One region of the Pelistega ratti genome, then DNA from elsewhere that is predicted to be linked to it. Evidence: predicted binding sites of a transcription regulator. Region 1 holds the regulator's gene; each other region holds the start of a gene.

Region 1 (5,017 bases):
ATATCGACCAATAAACGGCGAGTAACGTAATCTTGTACTTTTTCCATATGCTCAATGGCTTCTTTTAGATCGGTATGGAATTCACGCTCTAAGGCTAAATCACACGCAATAATATCAGCCACATCTTCACCGATACGGATTTTACCTAGGTCTTGAAGATTAGGAAGCCCTTCTAACATAAACACACGTTCGATAATTTTATCCGAGTGCTTCATCTCTTCAATAGATTTTTTGTATTCTGCTTTACCTAATCCTTCTAACCCCCAGTTTTTCAACATACGTGCATGTAAGAAATACTGGTTAATGGCGGTTAATTCTGTTTTAAGGATTTTATTTAAGAAACTATTAACCTTATCTGGTGCTTGCATTTAATGCTCCATTTAATGATGAATGCTTGCATTTTAACATAGCAAAACCCAGCCATTCAAGCCATTCCTTTTATAGAAGAATGGCTTAAATAAAGGCTGTTAAGCTAATAAGAATGGTTTTAATTTAGATTTTTTAAAGAAAAACCTAAGTGATGAGAAGACTAAAGTGCTTCTTTCCAAGAAGGCATAACCTCTGTTACTTGAAGTGCTGACGCATCTGCTTGTGGTTCAAGATAAGATTCTGCACAACCTGCACAGCAACCACAACAGGTAGCAACACCAAGCTGAGCTTGTAAATCAGCCAATGTGCGTGCACCGTTAGCAACAGCTTCTTTGACTTTTTTATCGCTAATTGCATTACAAATACAAACGTACATGGTTCACCTATAAAATTTGATTAATTGAGAACTATTATCATATGTTTTTTCTATTTTGTCAATTAATAATTATTATCATTTATGATTACAAAATAGCTTTTTTCTAAATGTTACGGCTAATATGTTGTTTTACAACGACAATTTGTTTTTAAACCTCTTCTTTATCTATCCCTTGATAGACAATATCTAATCGCTAGCCTAGGATAGATAGCCATTAAAGTAAGGCTTTCGCTTTTCTAATAGATGCCGCAGGAAAACCAACCGCTTCTCGGTATTTTGCTACCGTACGGCGAGCAATTTCAATCCCTTCTTGATGTAACTTATCCATTAATTGATTATCTGATAATGGTTTTGCTTTTGATTCTGCCTCAATAAAGGCTTTAATCTTGAGTTGAATAGCTGTTGCAGATGTTTGACTACCTTCTTGTGTATTAAGTCCACTACTAAAAAAGCGTTTTAACTCAAAAATACCATGAGGGGTATCAATATATTTTTGATTAACCGTACGGGAAATCGTTGATTCATGTAAGGATAATTGTTCCGCAATTTGTTTTAAGGTTAATGGTTTTATCGCTTGCATACCATGAGTAAAAAAATCATATTGTTCTTGCATAATAGTTTGAGCCACCAAAAGAATCGTTGCAAATCGTTGATTCATCTGTCCCAAAAAAGCTCTTGCCTGCTTTAACTGTGATGCAATTTCTGGGCTAATCACTTCTTTTTTATGGGTAATTTTAATTAACCTTTCATACTCTTTATGTACCCGAACCTTAGGTAATATCTGTGGATTAAGGTAAATAGCCCATTGTCCCTCTTTAAACTGACATAACAAATCAGGCACAATATAGTTTGCCTCTCCAACACTATACGCTTTTCCGGGTTTAGGATTTAATTGTTGAATCAGTTGTGTCGCTTGACGAATATGGGTAATATCCGCGTGAACTAATTGCTCTAATGTGGCTATATCCGCTCGTGCTAATGCTTCCAGACCATATTGACAAATCTGTCTAGCGATTATCAATACATCATCAGAGACCTTTTGTGTTAAATATTGCCTATCTAATTGTAATAAAAGACACTCAGAGAGGGAACGTGCCGCAATACCAATAGGATCAAATCGCTGAAGCGTTGTTAATGCTTGTTCTACTTCTACCAGAGGGACTTGTTCTTGTAAGGTAGTCGATAATATTTGCGTAAGTACCGATAAATCTGTTGTTAAATAACCATTGTCATCAATATCACCAATCAAATAGCTGATAATTGTTTTTTGTCGATAATCAATAGCGCTTGTACTTAATTGTTCCAACAGATAGTCTTGCAAACTTTTCGTTGCATTTATCTCTTGTAAATAATCTGCACTATCTACGCGGTATGCGTTAGAATAGTCATCTGATATATCGGTATTATCAATCGACTGGATAGAATCTTCTTCTTGATTCGCTTCATTTGGTAAAGATACCAACTCTAACATTGGATTTTCTTGAAGCATTTTATATAATTCAGCTTCAAACTCCATAGTAGAGTACTGCAATAACCTCAATGATTGCTGTTGTTGCAGGGTCATCACCATTTGCTGGCGAGCCGTTAATTTTATTTCTTGATGCATACTAACTGACATGACACCAATCACTAACTCAGATATTTCACTTTTAAATAAAACCCTATTCCAATTGGCTGTACCCCGTCTTATACAACGCACCATTATTATACTGGTCTGTTTAGTTGTATGGTACTGGCTAGCCAAGCAAATACTCGCCTTTGGTGAGCAACAAAACTATGCCTTTTTAGCAACGTATAGTACCCAAGTCATGGAATACCTCAATAGTATAAACAATTATATTTGGTGGGGGCTTATTTTAATCGGAACAATCATTCTTTATTTTGTTTTATATGGCTGGGTTAGCCATAGCATTGAAAAAGCAGGTAGTATTATCCCTAAGGCAGATGTCATGGAAAAGCTACTTCCACAGCTTTCCCAACATGCTAAAAACGTACTTATTTGGGTATGGCAAGATCAACGAGAACCCATTACCCTTAAAAATCTATACGATACACGTACACAACTTAGGAGTGGTCGTATTAACCGATTAGCCCAAATCCATCGACATCGCGAGCTATTAGGACTAATCCCTACAGACAATAATGAACCTAATATGGCAGAGGAAAGAGAAAAAGTCGATCATTTGCTTCATCATATTAATTTAGATTTAAATAATGATGATACGCCACATTCTCTACATAAAGAATAAATAGCGCTTAAATGGTTATTATTTATTTTACCGCCCTTAAAGGGCGGTTTTTTTATGATCATCTCGTTCTTTTTCTGGGTTATATATTCCCAATTTGTAAAATTAAGCTAGACAAAAAACTGGACAAAAAAAGCCATTTACATTAGATTCAGATAAACACCACATTTACTGAAAAGGAACTAACATAAATGACTTACACTCATCTTAGCACAAATGAATTGGTTATGATAGAGGCATATTACCAAATTGGTAAAAAAGTAATAGATATAGCTAAGGCATTAAATCGATCAAGGCAAACGATCTATAGGGTAATAGCGATGTTAAAAAAGGGTTACTCTGCCTATGAGTATTATGAACAGTATAAAAAGAATAAGTGCTATTGTGGGCGGGGTAAAACCCAATTATCCAAAAAAGAGAGAGCGTTAATACAAGCCCATTTGGATAAGGGGTGGAACTTTGATGTGATTAAAGGGGTCTATCACAAGAAAATTTCTTGCTCGATGAGAACACTATATCGCTTAGTGGAACGAGGTGTTTTTAAGAAAGAGGATTTACCTTGGAAAGGTAAGCGTAGAGCCAATGGACGAAAAGAAACACGGGGTAAACAAGCTTTTGTAAGGGATATTCATGAACGAGCCAAATATTATCCAGCGTTTAAGGAAGAATTTGGGCATTTAGAAGGTGATACTATCGTAGGGAAAAATCATCAAAGTGCGGTGATAACACTGGTTGAGAGAAAGTCTAAAGCTATTATTACCTTACAAACAGATGGACGAAAAGCACAGGATATACAAAAGGCAATCAATCGCTGGATGTCTTCTTTTTCAACTCTACCTCATTTATTTAAATCCATCACCTTTGATAGAGGCAAAGAGTTCTCTGACTGGAAAACGATTGCCAATGCACATGATATTGATATTTTCTTTGCCGATCCAGGCTGTCCAAGTCAGAGAGGACTTAATGAACATTCTAATGGATTATTACGCCGACATGGACTACCGAAACAGACTGATTTTATAGGAATGACTCAATCATATTTGTCCAGTATTGCTCATAAAATAAACATGATACCTAGAAAATCTCTCGGTTATAAAACCCCTTACCATGTTTTTCTGATTTATTTAAAAGAGGCTCTTAAAAAAGCAATGTCTAAAAATGTCTAACTTAATTTGACAAATGAAAATTGAATTATATTGTTCTTTTAGATTAAACCGATGCGATAACAATCTGTTGCCCCCCAAATAATAATTTAGGGGCTGTATTAGATTAGCAGTTGTGTTAGTCTATAAAAATGAAGATAAGTCATTGTAAATTAAAGAAATCTGTACAAAGAAAATGACTTGAGTTTTTTGTACTAGAAGTAACTGCTCGATCAGCAGCCGATATACTAGGTATTAATCCTAATTCAGCTGCACTCTTTTATCGTAAAATTAGAGAGGTCATTAATTATTATTTAACCTTAGAAGCGGATGAAATTTTTGAAGGTGCAATAGAACTTGATGAGAGTTATTTTGGTGGTAAACGAAAGGGGAAACGAGGGCGAGGGGCAGCAGGTAAAGTAGCGGTATTTGGGATATTGAAAAGGCAAGGTAAGGTTTTTACGCTTATCGTACAGGACACGAAAAGTAAGACCTTACTACCTGTTATTAAAAGGAAAATCAAACCAGATAGCTGGGTTTATACCGATACATACCCCAGTTATAATACCCTTGATGTGAATGGATTTCATCATCAACGGATTAATCATACTAAGCAGTTTGCTATAAGACAAAACCATATTAATGGTATAGAAAACTTCTGGAGTCAAGCAAAAAGAGTGCTTCGTAAGTATAATGGAATAGACCGAAAATACTTTGCTTTATTCTTGAAAGAATGTGAGTTTCGGTTTAACTTTGGAACACCAAAAGAGCAGTTAAAAATGCTGAGAAAATGGTGTAAAATTTAGGGCTAATCTAATACAGCCCCATAATTTATTCTCACTAGAATTTGTAAATATTTTATTTATCTACATATCAGTAAAACT
Region 2 (5,017 bases), 220 kb from region 1:
AAGAAGATAGACGGTAACATCACTCACTATACCTTTACACCTATCTTTCTTTTATATACTGCTTGTATTGTACTCTATTATGCCCTCAACTATTCTTATCATTAAACGATAATATAAATTCAGAAAAATATTCTTATCACACTTAACACTTACTGATGCCATTACTTTCATATAAAAACCAGATGCAGTAAATTATTTTAAGCATAAATCTTTTTTTATTCATTCTTATACTACACTATCCACAACACCTATTGGCATAATATCCATAATAGGACTTCTTTTTAATATATACTTATCTCATAGTACACTTTATAAATACTTATTAAATACACTTATGTAATGAGCATATATAAAAAGTAGGCTTATATATTGTTTTGAATATAAGTATTTGACGTTTTAATGAAACTGTTTATAATAGTTTCTCTCCCCTGAATATATTGACAAAACCTTTTATCCCAAAATACAAGGCTTGTTTTATTATTCATCCAACAAAATGCTACTCACCATAAAAACAGAGATACCAGAATGGACGAAACTTATTTAAAAAAAATTCTTACGGCAAAAGTTTATGAAGTTGCGCAAGAAACAAGCCTAGATTATGCCAAACTTTTATCAGCTCGACTTAATAACGATATTTACCTCAAAAGAGAAGATAAACAACAAGTTTTTAGTTTCAAAATTCGAGGGGCTTACAATAAAATGGCTCATCTTTCTCGCAAAGAACTCGATAGAGGGGTGATTGCTGCATCAGCAGGAAATCATGCACAAGGAGTTGCGTTTTCAGCCAAAAAACTAGGTTGTCGTGCGGTCATTGTCATGCCTATCTCTACCCCACAGGTTAAAATTGATGCGGTTAAACGACTAGGCGGAGAAGTGGTGCTGGCGGGAACAAGTTATACCGATGCATATAATCATGCCATTGAACTAGAGAAAAAAGAAAAATTAACCTTTGTCCACCCCTTTGATGATCCCTATGTCATTGCAGGGCAAGGGACAGTAGCAATAGAAATTCTACGTCAAGCCAATAAAAAACCAGATGCAATTTTCTGTGCTATTGGTGGAGGCGGTCTTATTGCAGGGGTTGCAGCTTATATTAAAGCATTAGACCCCACTATCCGTATCATTGGTGTACAAACTGAAGATTCTTGCGCCATGATTAAGAGCGTTAAAAGTAATCGCCGTATTACGCTCAATGATGTAGGTTTATTCTCTGATGGGACTGCCGTTAAACAAGTCGGTGTAGAGACATTTAAACTCTGTAAAACACTTGTAGATGACTATATCACCGTTAATACCGATGAGATTTGTGCCGCACTACGCGATGTATTTCAAGATACACGAAATATTTTAGAACCTGCTGGTGCTTTGTCGGTAGCGGGGGCAAAAAAATATGCTCAACAACATCACTGGGAAGGGAAACAGCTCATAGCAGTGACTTCTGGTGCAAACATGAACTTTGATCGTTTACGTTATGTGGCTGAACGAGCAGAAGTCGGTGAGAATAAAGAGGTAATTTTCTCTGTTACTATGCCTGAAATCAAGGGGAGTTTTAAACAACTCTTGGCTTCCCTAGATAATCGTGCCGTCACAGAGTTTAACTATCGCATTTCCAATGAATCTTTAGCACATGTATTTGTAGGGGTGCAAATTAGCCATCCTGATGAAGCAGATAAAATCCGTAAACAAATCGAAAAACGCAAATTTACTGTCTATAACCTTACCAATGACGATTTAGCTAAAACACATTTACGTTATATGGTGGGCGGAAAATCAGATTTAGCCGTACATGAAGTGCTTTATCGCTTTGAGTTCCCTGAACGTCCCGGTGCATTATCACTCTTTTTAAACTCAATGAGTCCAGAATGGAATATTAGCCTTTTCCACTATCGTAATATGGGCGGTGATTTTGGTCATGTCTTAGTCGGTATGCAAGTTCCTCCTTCGGATAAACAAGCCTTTAAGGATTTTCTCAATAATTTAGGGTATCCCTATATCAATGAATCCAATAACCCTGCTTATCGTTTATTCTTATAGTCAGTAGAGATATATTGATACTCAGAATTTAAAGTAAGCTCACTCTTGAAAACCAGATTAAATATAGGATAAAACGTTTAATCTGGTTTTCTCAATTTATAGTAGGAAAATATAAGTATGCGAACCCTATTTTTCCTGTATTTGAATATTTTTATATTATTTTTACGCTTCTATTGATAAGGGTATTTAATTCAAATACTTTTCTTTCAATAAACACCCACACACACTTTTTAAAAAGAATAAAGACTAAATACGGGTAAGCCTGTTTCTTTAATCAAGGTAGAACCACCCAAATCGGGTAAATCAATAATAGAAGCCGCTTCTACGACATTAGCCCCCAAACGGTTTAATAGACGATTAGCCGCTAGTAGCGTTCCACCCGTTGCAATTAAGTCATCAATTAATAAAACACGTTGCCCTTCTTTTACCGCATCGACATGAATCTCAACCGAGGCTTGCCCATACTCTAAATGATATTCTTCACCAACCGTCTCAAAAGGAAGTTTACCTTTCTTACGGATAGGAATAAAGCCAAGATTAAGCTCATAGGCGATAACGCTTCCAATAATAAACCCTCTTGCATCAACACCAGCCACCAAGTCTAATTGTTGCTGCATATAGCGAGCTACAAAAATATCAATCAGCATACGGAAAGTACGGGGGTTTTGAAGGACAGGGGTAATATCCCTAAAAGTAATGCCCTGTTTAGGCCAATCAGGAATAGAGCGAATAGATTGACCAATCATTTCTACAGGATTATATTGCATGGTATCGTTCCTAAAAATTCACGCCAAATTATAGCCTGTAGCAATTCATTCCGCAGTAAAAACAAGCTATTTACCAGATTTTGATAAGAGGGTATATTTACTACATATAAACAACTACACCGAGCTAGCATAAAACACGCTATTGATACTAAGTTACCAAACTATTTTTAAAGGTATTTATACAACCAACACTAACTGTCATACACTACTTTTTCTACCACATCACATCTCACCCAGCATCATAGTAACTTTCTGCTAACATCAATTGAAACAAAAGCATATCACTTGCATTTCTACCAATACCATTCTCTTTGTTTCTTTCTCCTAATCTAGGGTAAAATAATCGCCAATAACAAACTGGATATTGGGTTATGAAACTTTCTCAACAATACCTCCAAACAGGTCGTCAAACTATCACGATTGAAGCAGAGGCCTTATTGTTACTAGCAAATCGCTTAGATGAGGCATTTACACAAGCCGTTCAAACCTTACTTGATTGCAAAGGGAGGGTTGTTGTTACGGGTATTGGTAAATCAGGTCATATCGGTCGTAAGATTGCCGCCACCCTTGCCTCTACAGGCTCTCCCGCTTTTTTTGTACATTCTGCAGAAGCCGTACATGGTGATTTGGGTATGATTACTGGTGAAGATGTTGTTATTGCCATTTCCTATTCAGGACAATCCAATGAGCTATCGACTATTCTTCCTGTTATTCGCCGTTTAGGTACTAAAATCATCTGTATCTGTGGGAATAAGGACTCTGATTTAGCAAAATTAAGTGATATTTTCCTAAATGCTCATATTGAGAAAGAAGCCTGCCCTCTTGGTCTTGCACCCACCGCTAGTACAACAGTAACGCTGGCATTAGGCGATGCTTTAGCAGTCGCTTGCCTAGAAGCACGTCATTTTGGTGCATCTGATTTTGCTCGCTCTCACCCCGGCGGTGCATTAGGAAGACGTTTATTAACACACGTCTATGATGTGATGCGCCAAGGGGATACTCTCCCTATTGTTTCACCCGATACACCACTAACCCAAGCCCTTGAGGTTATGTCTAAAAAACATATGGGAATGGTGATTATTATCAATCCAGATAACGAGCCAATGGGTATTTTTACAGATGGTGATTTACGGCGACTCATCCAAAAGAAAGGGGATATTCGCCCCTATACACTGGGAGAAGTGATGTCTAAATCTCCTAAAACTATTCTTGATACCACCCTTGCTATAGAAGCAGCCAGTATAATGGAATCTGAGAAAATCTCACATATTCTTGTTATTAATACCAAGGGTAAGCTAGTTGGTGCAGTTCATATGCATGACCTTATGGTTAAAAAAGTAATTTAGAGGCAAATATAAATGACTAAACTACGACATCCTTCTGAAACACTTATTCTCTCTAAAATTCCAGAAACGATCCGTTCTCGTGCTGAAAATATCCGTCTTATTGCTTTTGATGTAGATGGCGTACTCACCGATGGCTCACTTTTTTATAGTGATACAGGGGAACAATTAAAGCGCTTTAATGCCTTAGATGGACATGGTTTCCGAATGCTGCAACAAAGTGGAATTAAAGTCGCACTGATTACAGGTCGAAGTGGCGGCATTGTTACTCGCCGAGCTGCCGAACTGGGGATTAGTTTACTTTACCAAGATGCACGCGATAAAGGCAAACTAATTGAAGACATTGCGACAGAGCATCAACTCACGCTTGAGCAAATTGCCTATATGGGTGATGATATTATTGATTTAGAAGCCTTACGCAAAGTCGGTCTGGCAGCAACCGTTCCTCATGCTCCTTTCTATATTCAACAAGCCTCTCACTGGGTAAGTACGATTGCAGGAGGGCAAGGGGCAGCTCGAGAACTAACTGATATTATTCTTTCTGCTCAAGGGCTATTAGGTGCATTTTTACAAGGTAGCACTCTTGTCCGTGGTATCGCGATACAATAAATACTATGAAAGAAAGACTTCCTACGTTTATTGCCTTATTTTTATTGATTATCCTTGTTATTGCAACATGGTGGGCTGCGGATTATACACAAAGAGCCATACCTATTGAACCACCTGTGCAAATTACCCATGAACCTGATGCATGGTCAGGTAATTTTGTAATGATTTCATCTGATAATCAAGGTATTGCAACCAATCGGCTAACTGGAACACAGTTGGTACACTATCCTGATGATGATTCTTATGAAGCAAGTCATGCTACCT
Region 3 (5,017 bases), 340 kb from region 1:
CTGGGGGTGATTGCCATCTTTATAGCAATCATTTTGAACAAGTCAAAGAGCAACTTTCTCGAGATCCCTTTCCCTATCCTACTTTACATATTAAACGTAAACCTGCCTCTATTTTTGATTATGAATATGAGGATTTTGAGATTCTGAATTATCAACATCACCCTCATATTAAAGCACCTGTTGCCGTGTAGATTTTTTATAAAGTGTATCAAATGAGTATTAATATTATTGTCGCCTATAACCAAAAACATATTATTGGTAAAGACAACACAATGCCATGGCATTTACCTGCTGACTTAGCTTATTTTAAAAAAACAACGATGGGATATCCTGTTATTATGGGAAGAAAAACAAGAGAATCCCTTGGTCGCCCTCTACCGGGTCGTCTTAATATTGCTATTACCCGTGATACACATTATCAAGCAGAAGGGACACAGATTGCCCACTCACTTGAAGAAGCTATTAAACTGGCACAAGCTGAAAACAACACTATCTTTATTATTGGTGGAGGTGAAATCTATCGACAAGCACTCGCTTTTGCCGATAAGGTTTATGCGACTGAAATTTATTCTGATATAGATGGCGATACGGCATTTCCTATTCTTGATAAAACACAATGGAAAGAAGTATCACGTCATTCACAACCCCCTCAAAACGGCTTAGCATTTGACTTTGTGGTTTATGAACGTTAGGTATTGATAGTCTATAGTGATAGAACACCACCATAAATAGTTCATATTCATAAAGTACAAATTTTTAGTATATTTTGATCACCTCTTCTATTATCACCAATACGATATAGGTATAGCTATACCTTTTTCTCTCAACTCAATAAATCGGTAATTCGGTATTCCTTTAGTGATTATATAAATAGAAGATAATTACCTCTGAACAATATAATAGGATAAATACGCATATCAATAGGAAAATACTTTCTATAGAATAACTAAAATCACTTACTTATTTTCTTAGGAGTTTATAGTGAAGTTTTCTTATTCAGTATTAGCTATTTGTCTTACTTTCTCTTTTGCATCAACTACATTTGCAGCCCCTCCCCTCTCATTTAAAGGGCAATTACCTACTCAAGCTATTAACCAGTATGCCAATGCGTGGCTCGAAATTGATACACAAGCTTTTGAAGATAATCTAGCCACCTTACAAAAGCAACTAAAGGGGAAATCTCAAATTTGTGCCATTATGAAAGCAGATGCTTACGGAAATGGTATTGATTTATTAATGCCCTCTATTATTAAAATGGATATTCCTTGTATCGGTATTGCCAGTAATGAAGAAGCACGTATTATTCGTGCTCATCATTACAAAGGAAAAATTGTCCGTGTTCGTTCAGCTACCTTAAATGAAATAAAAGATGGGATGCAGTACGATATGGAAGAACTCATTGGTGATTTAACGCAAGCTCAATCTATCAATCACTTAGCAAAAGAAGCAGGAAAAACAATACATTTTCATCTTGCCCTTAATTCAGCAGGTATGGATAGAAATGGAATAGATATGACAACAGAAAGGGGTAGGCAAGAAGCGATTGATATCACCAAACTTCCCCATCTTTCTATCATAGGCATAATGACGCATTTCCCCGAGGAAGATAAAGATATTATTCAAAAAGATTTAGCTCAATTTACACATGATACTGATTGGCTTATCAGTAATGCTCAACTTAATCGCCAACAATTAATATTACATGCCGCTAATTCTTATGCAACGCTAACTGTACCAGAATCACATTTAGATATGGTACGCCCTGGAGGATTGCTTTATGGTGATTCTATCCCTAGTCATACTGAATATAAGAAAATTATGTCTTTTAAATCAAGAGTAGCCAACATTAATCATTACCCTAAAGGTTCTACCGTTGGTTATGATCGTACCTTTACACTACAAAGGGACTCTTTACTCGCCAATTTACCCTTTGGTTATTCTGATGGTTATCGCCGTGCTTTTACCAATAAAGGCTATGTCCTTATCCGTGGTCATAAAGTCCCTGTAGTCGGGAAAGTCTCCATGAATACCACTATGGTGGATGTGACTGATTTTCCTGATATACAAGAAGGAGATGAAGTGGTTATTTTTGGCAAACAAGGTAATATAGAAGTCTCTCAAGCAGATATTGAAGAAATTAATGGTGCATTATTAGCAGATCTTTATACGGTCTGGGGAAATTCAAATCCTAAAGTTAAAAAATCTGATATAGAGAAACATTAAAAATCTTACCCATCTTCAGAGCATAAAGAATACATAAGAAAAACAATAGGGTGAGCTAATAAGCCCACCCTATTCCAATATTAAGAGAATACTACAATACGAATTAGAAGAATCCTAACGCTTTTGGTGAGTAGCTTACTAATAAATTCTTCGTTTGTTGATAATATCCAAGAATCATTTTATGTGTTTCTCGACCAATACCTGATTTTTTATACCCACCAAATGCCGCATGAGCTGGATAGATATGGTAGCAATTTGTCCATACACGACCCGCTTGAATAGTACGTCCTGCACGATATGCGGTATGAATAGAACGAGACCATACACCAGCCCCTAATCCATACATTGTATCGTTCGCAATACGCATAGCATCATCAAAATCTTTAAAGGTTGTTACGGATAACACAGGTCCAAAAATTTCTTCTTGGAAAATTTTCATTGAGTTATCACCTTTAAAGATTGTCGGTTCGATATAGAAACCTTCACCTATTTCTTTACGCTCTGCTCCACCTGTTAATAAAACAGCACCCTCATCTTTACCCATTTGGATACAACCCAGAATTTTATTCTGTTGTTCCAAAGAAGCTTGAGCACCAATCATTGTTTCAGTGTCTAATGGATGACCTGTTTTAATCCTTTTAACACGTTCAATAGCTTTTTCAAGGAATTTATCCGCAATGCTTTCTTGCACCAAAGCGCGTGATGGGCAAGTACAAATTTCACCCTGATTTAAGGCAAACATACTAAAACCTTCTAACGCTTTATCAAAGAATTCATCTTCCTTATCCATCACATCTTCAAAGAAGATATTAGGTGATTTACCCCCTAATTCTAATGTTATAGGAATGATATTTTCAGCTGCTGCACGCATAATAAATTGACCAACACGTGTAGAACCAGTGAAGGCAATTTTAGCAATACGAGGGCTACTTGCTAACGCTGCACCTGCTTCTTCGCCAGAACCATTAATGATATTTAAAATACCGGGTGGTAATAAATCTTGGATAAGCTCTACTAACACCAAAATACTTACGGGGGTCTGCAATGCAGGTTTCATCACAATACAATTACCTGCCGCTAGTGCAGGAGCAATCTTCCATGCTGCCATCAGAATAGGGAAATTCCACGGAATAATCTGACCCACAACACCAAGTGGCTCATGGAAATGATAAGCCACAGTATCATCATCTATTTCAGCTAAATGCCCTTCTTGAGCACGGATACAACCGGCAAAATAACGGAAATGATCAATTGCCAAAGGAATATCTGCTGCTAATGTTTCACGAACAGGTTTACCGTTATCCCATGTTTCAGCAACAGCAAGTGTTTCTAAATGGGCTTCAAGACGATCAGCTACTTTCAATAAAATATTCGCTCGTTCAGCAGGAGAGGTTTTACCCCATTTCTCTTTTGCCTTATGTGCCGCATCTAGTGCTAATTCCAAATCTTCAACACTTGATAAGGCGACTTTTGTAAATACTTTCCCATCAACAGGTGAGATATTATCAACATATCTGCCTTTTACTGGCGGCACCCATTTACCATCAATAAAGTTATCATAAACGGCTTTAAAATGAACTTTTGAACCTTCTTTATTGGGATCAACATAACGCATAACCAGACTCCTTTTGTCTTTCGTTAAATAAGCACAAAATCAATTTATTGTATCTACACCCTTTTTACGACAATTATTTTAAGTCCTAAATAAGTAAGTGATAAACAAATCAATTTGTGTACTATGATTGTAGCAATCCCCCCATTAAATCTCAATAAAGGTTTACACCACATTATGGTTTATATTGATAAATAATAAAAATAGATATTTATTTAACTATTGCTTATAAGAAAAATATAGTTCCTTACTCAAAAGGGCATCATAACAAATCAGCAAGTTTTTAAACCAAACAAGAAAATACTATACATTACCATGCTTTCTATCTATTTATTTTTATCTTAAACCAATCAAGAAGAAGCCTAAAATCAATATACTAAAGATCAAGACAAATTTTAATTATGTGTGTTTTAAGTATTTAATACTCTCTTTTCTACAAAATGCCAAAATAAAAAAGCGGTGTTAATACACCGCTTTTTATTGACTGTAGATTATGCTTTATCTATTTTGATTCATATTCCTCAATTGAGGGGCAAGTACAAATCAAATGACGATCACCATATGCATTATCCACGCGAGCAACAGGACTCCAGTATTTATTGAGTGGGTCCATACCTGCAGGATATGCCGCTTCTTTACGAGAATACGGATGAGTCCATTCTTCTGATAATAAGCTTTCTGCAGGATGAGGTGCATTTTTCAACACATTATCATTGGCATCTACTTCACCTTTTTCCACTTGAGCAATCTCAGCACGAATCGCAATCATCGCATCAATAAAGCGATCTAATTCTCTTAGACCCTCTGACTCAGTAGGCTCTACCATTAAAGTACCAGCAACAGGGAAACTCATGGTAGGAGCATGGAAACCATAGTCAATTAAGCGTTTTGCAATATCATCTACCGTAATACCAGAACTATCTTTAATTGGGCGTACATCAAGAATACACTCATGTGCTACTCGACCATTACGACCACTATAAAGCACTGGGTAATAAGGTGCTAGGCGTGTCGCAATATAGTTAGCATTTAATAAAGCCACCTGTGTTGCTTTCTTCAGCCCATTGACACCCATTAGGGCAATATAAACATAAGAGATAGGTAGAATACTTGCTGAACCAAAAGGAGCTGATGATACAGGCCCCACTACCTCATCTTCTGATAACTTACCTTGTTCATCTA

What was found. The regulator sigma-54, encoded in region 1, starts transcription at its own class of promoters, with help from an activator protein. The targets are predictions, from matches to a motif close to TGGCANGNAANCTGCTTT.
Region 2: F9B76_RS08225 (KpsF/GutQ family sugar-phosphate isomerase) is a predicted target of sigma-54. The motif match lies at 2,927-2,944, and genes of this name have one in related genera.
Region 3: exaC (acetaldehyde dehydrogenase ExaC) is a predicted target of sigma-54. The motif match lies at 3,945-3,962, and genes of this name have one in related genera.

What each region holds. Positions count from the first base shown of each region.
Region 1 is NZ_CP047165.1:1,664,414-1,669,430, reverse strand. It holds gene bfr (bacterioferritin) at 1-368, opposite strand, end outside; gene F9B76_RS10370 ((2Fe-2S)-binding protein) at 530-745, opposite strand; gene rpoN (RNA polymerase factor sigma-54) at 960-2,363, opposite strand; gene F9B76_RS07255 (hypothetical protein) at 2,362-2,994, shown strand; gene F9B76_RS07250 (IS30 family transposase) at 3,183-4,157, shown strand; partial or broken gene F9B76_RS07245 (IS1595 family transposase) at 4,286-4,939, shown strand.
Region 2 is NZ_CP047165.1:1,883,046-1,888,062, reverse strand. It holds gene ilvA (threonine ammonia-lyase, biosynthetic) at 526-2,034, shown strand; gene F9B76_RS08230 (adenine phosphoribosyltransferase) at 2,265-2,801, opposite strand; gene F9B76_RS08225 (KpsF/GutQ family sugar-phosphate isomerase) at 3,173-4,147, shown strand; gene F9B76_RS08220 (KdsC family phosphatase) at 4,160-4,753, shown strand; gene lptC (LPS export ABC transporter periplasmic protein LptC) at 4,759-5,017, shown strand, end outside.
Region 3 is NZ_CP047165.1:2,002,884-2,007,900, reverse strand. It holds gene F9B76_RS08735 (thymidylate synthase) at 1-191, shown strand, start outside; gene F9B76_RS08730 (dihydrofolate reductase) at 213-692, shown strand; gene alr (alanine racemase) at 982-2,223, shown strand; gene exaC (acetaldehyde dehydrogenase ExaC) at 2,327-3,838, opposite strand; gene gcvP (aminomethyl-transferring glycine dehydrogenase) at 4,338-5,017, opposite strand, start outside.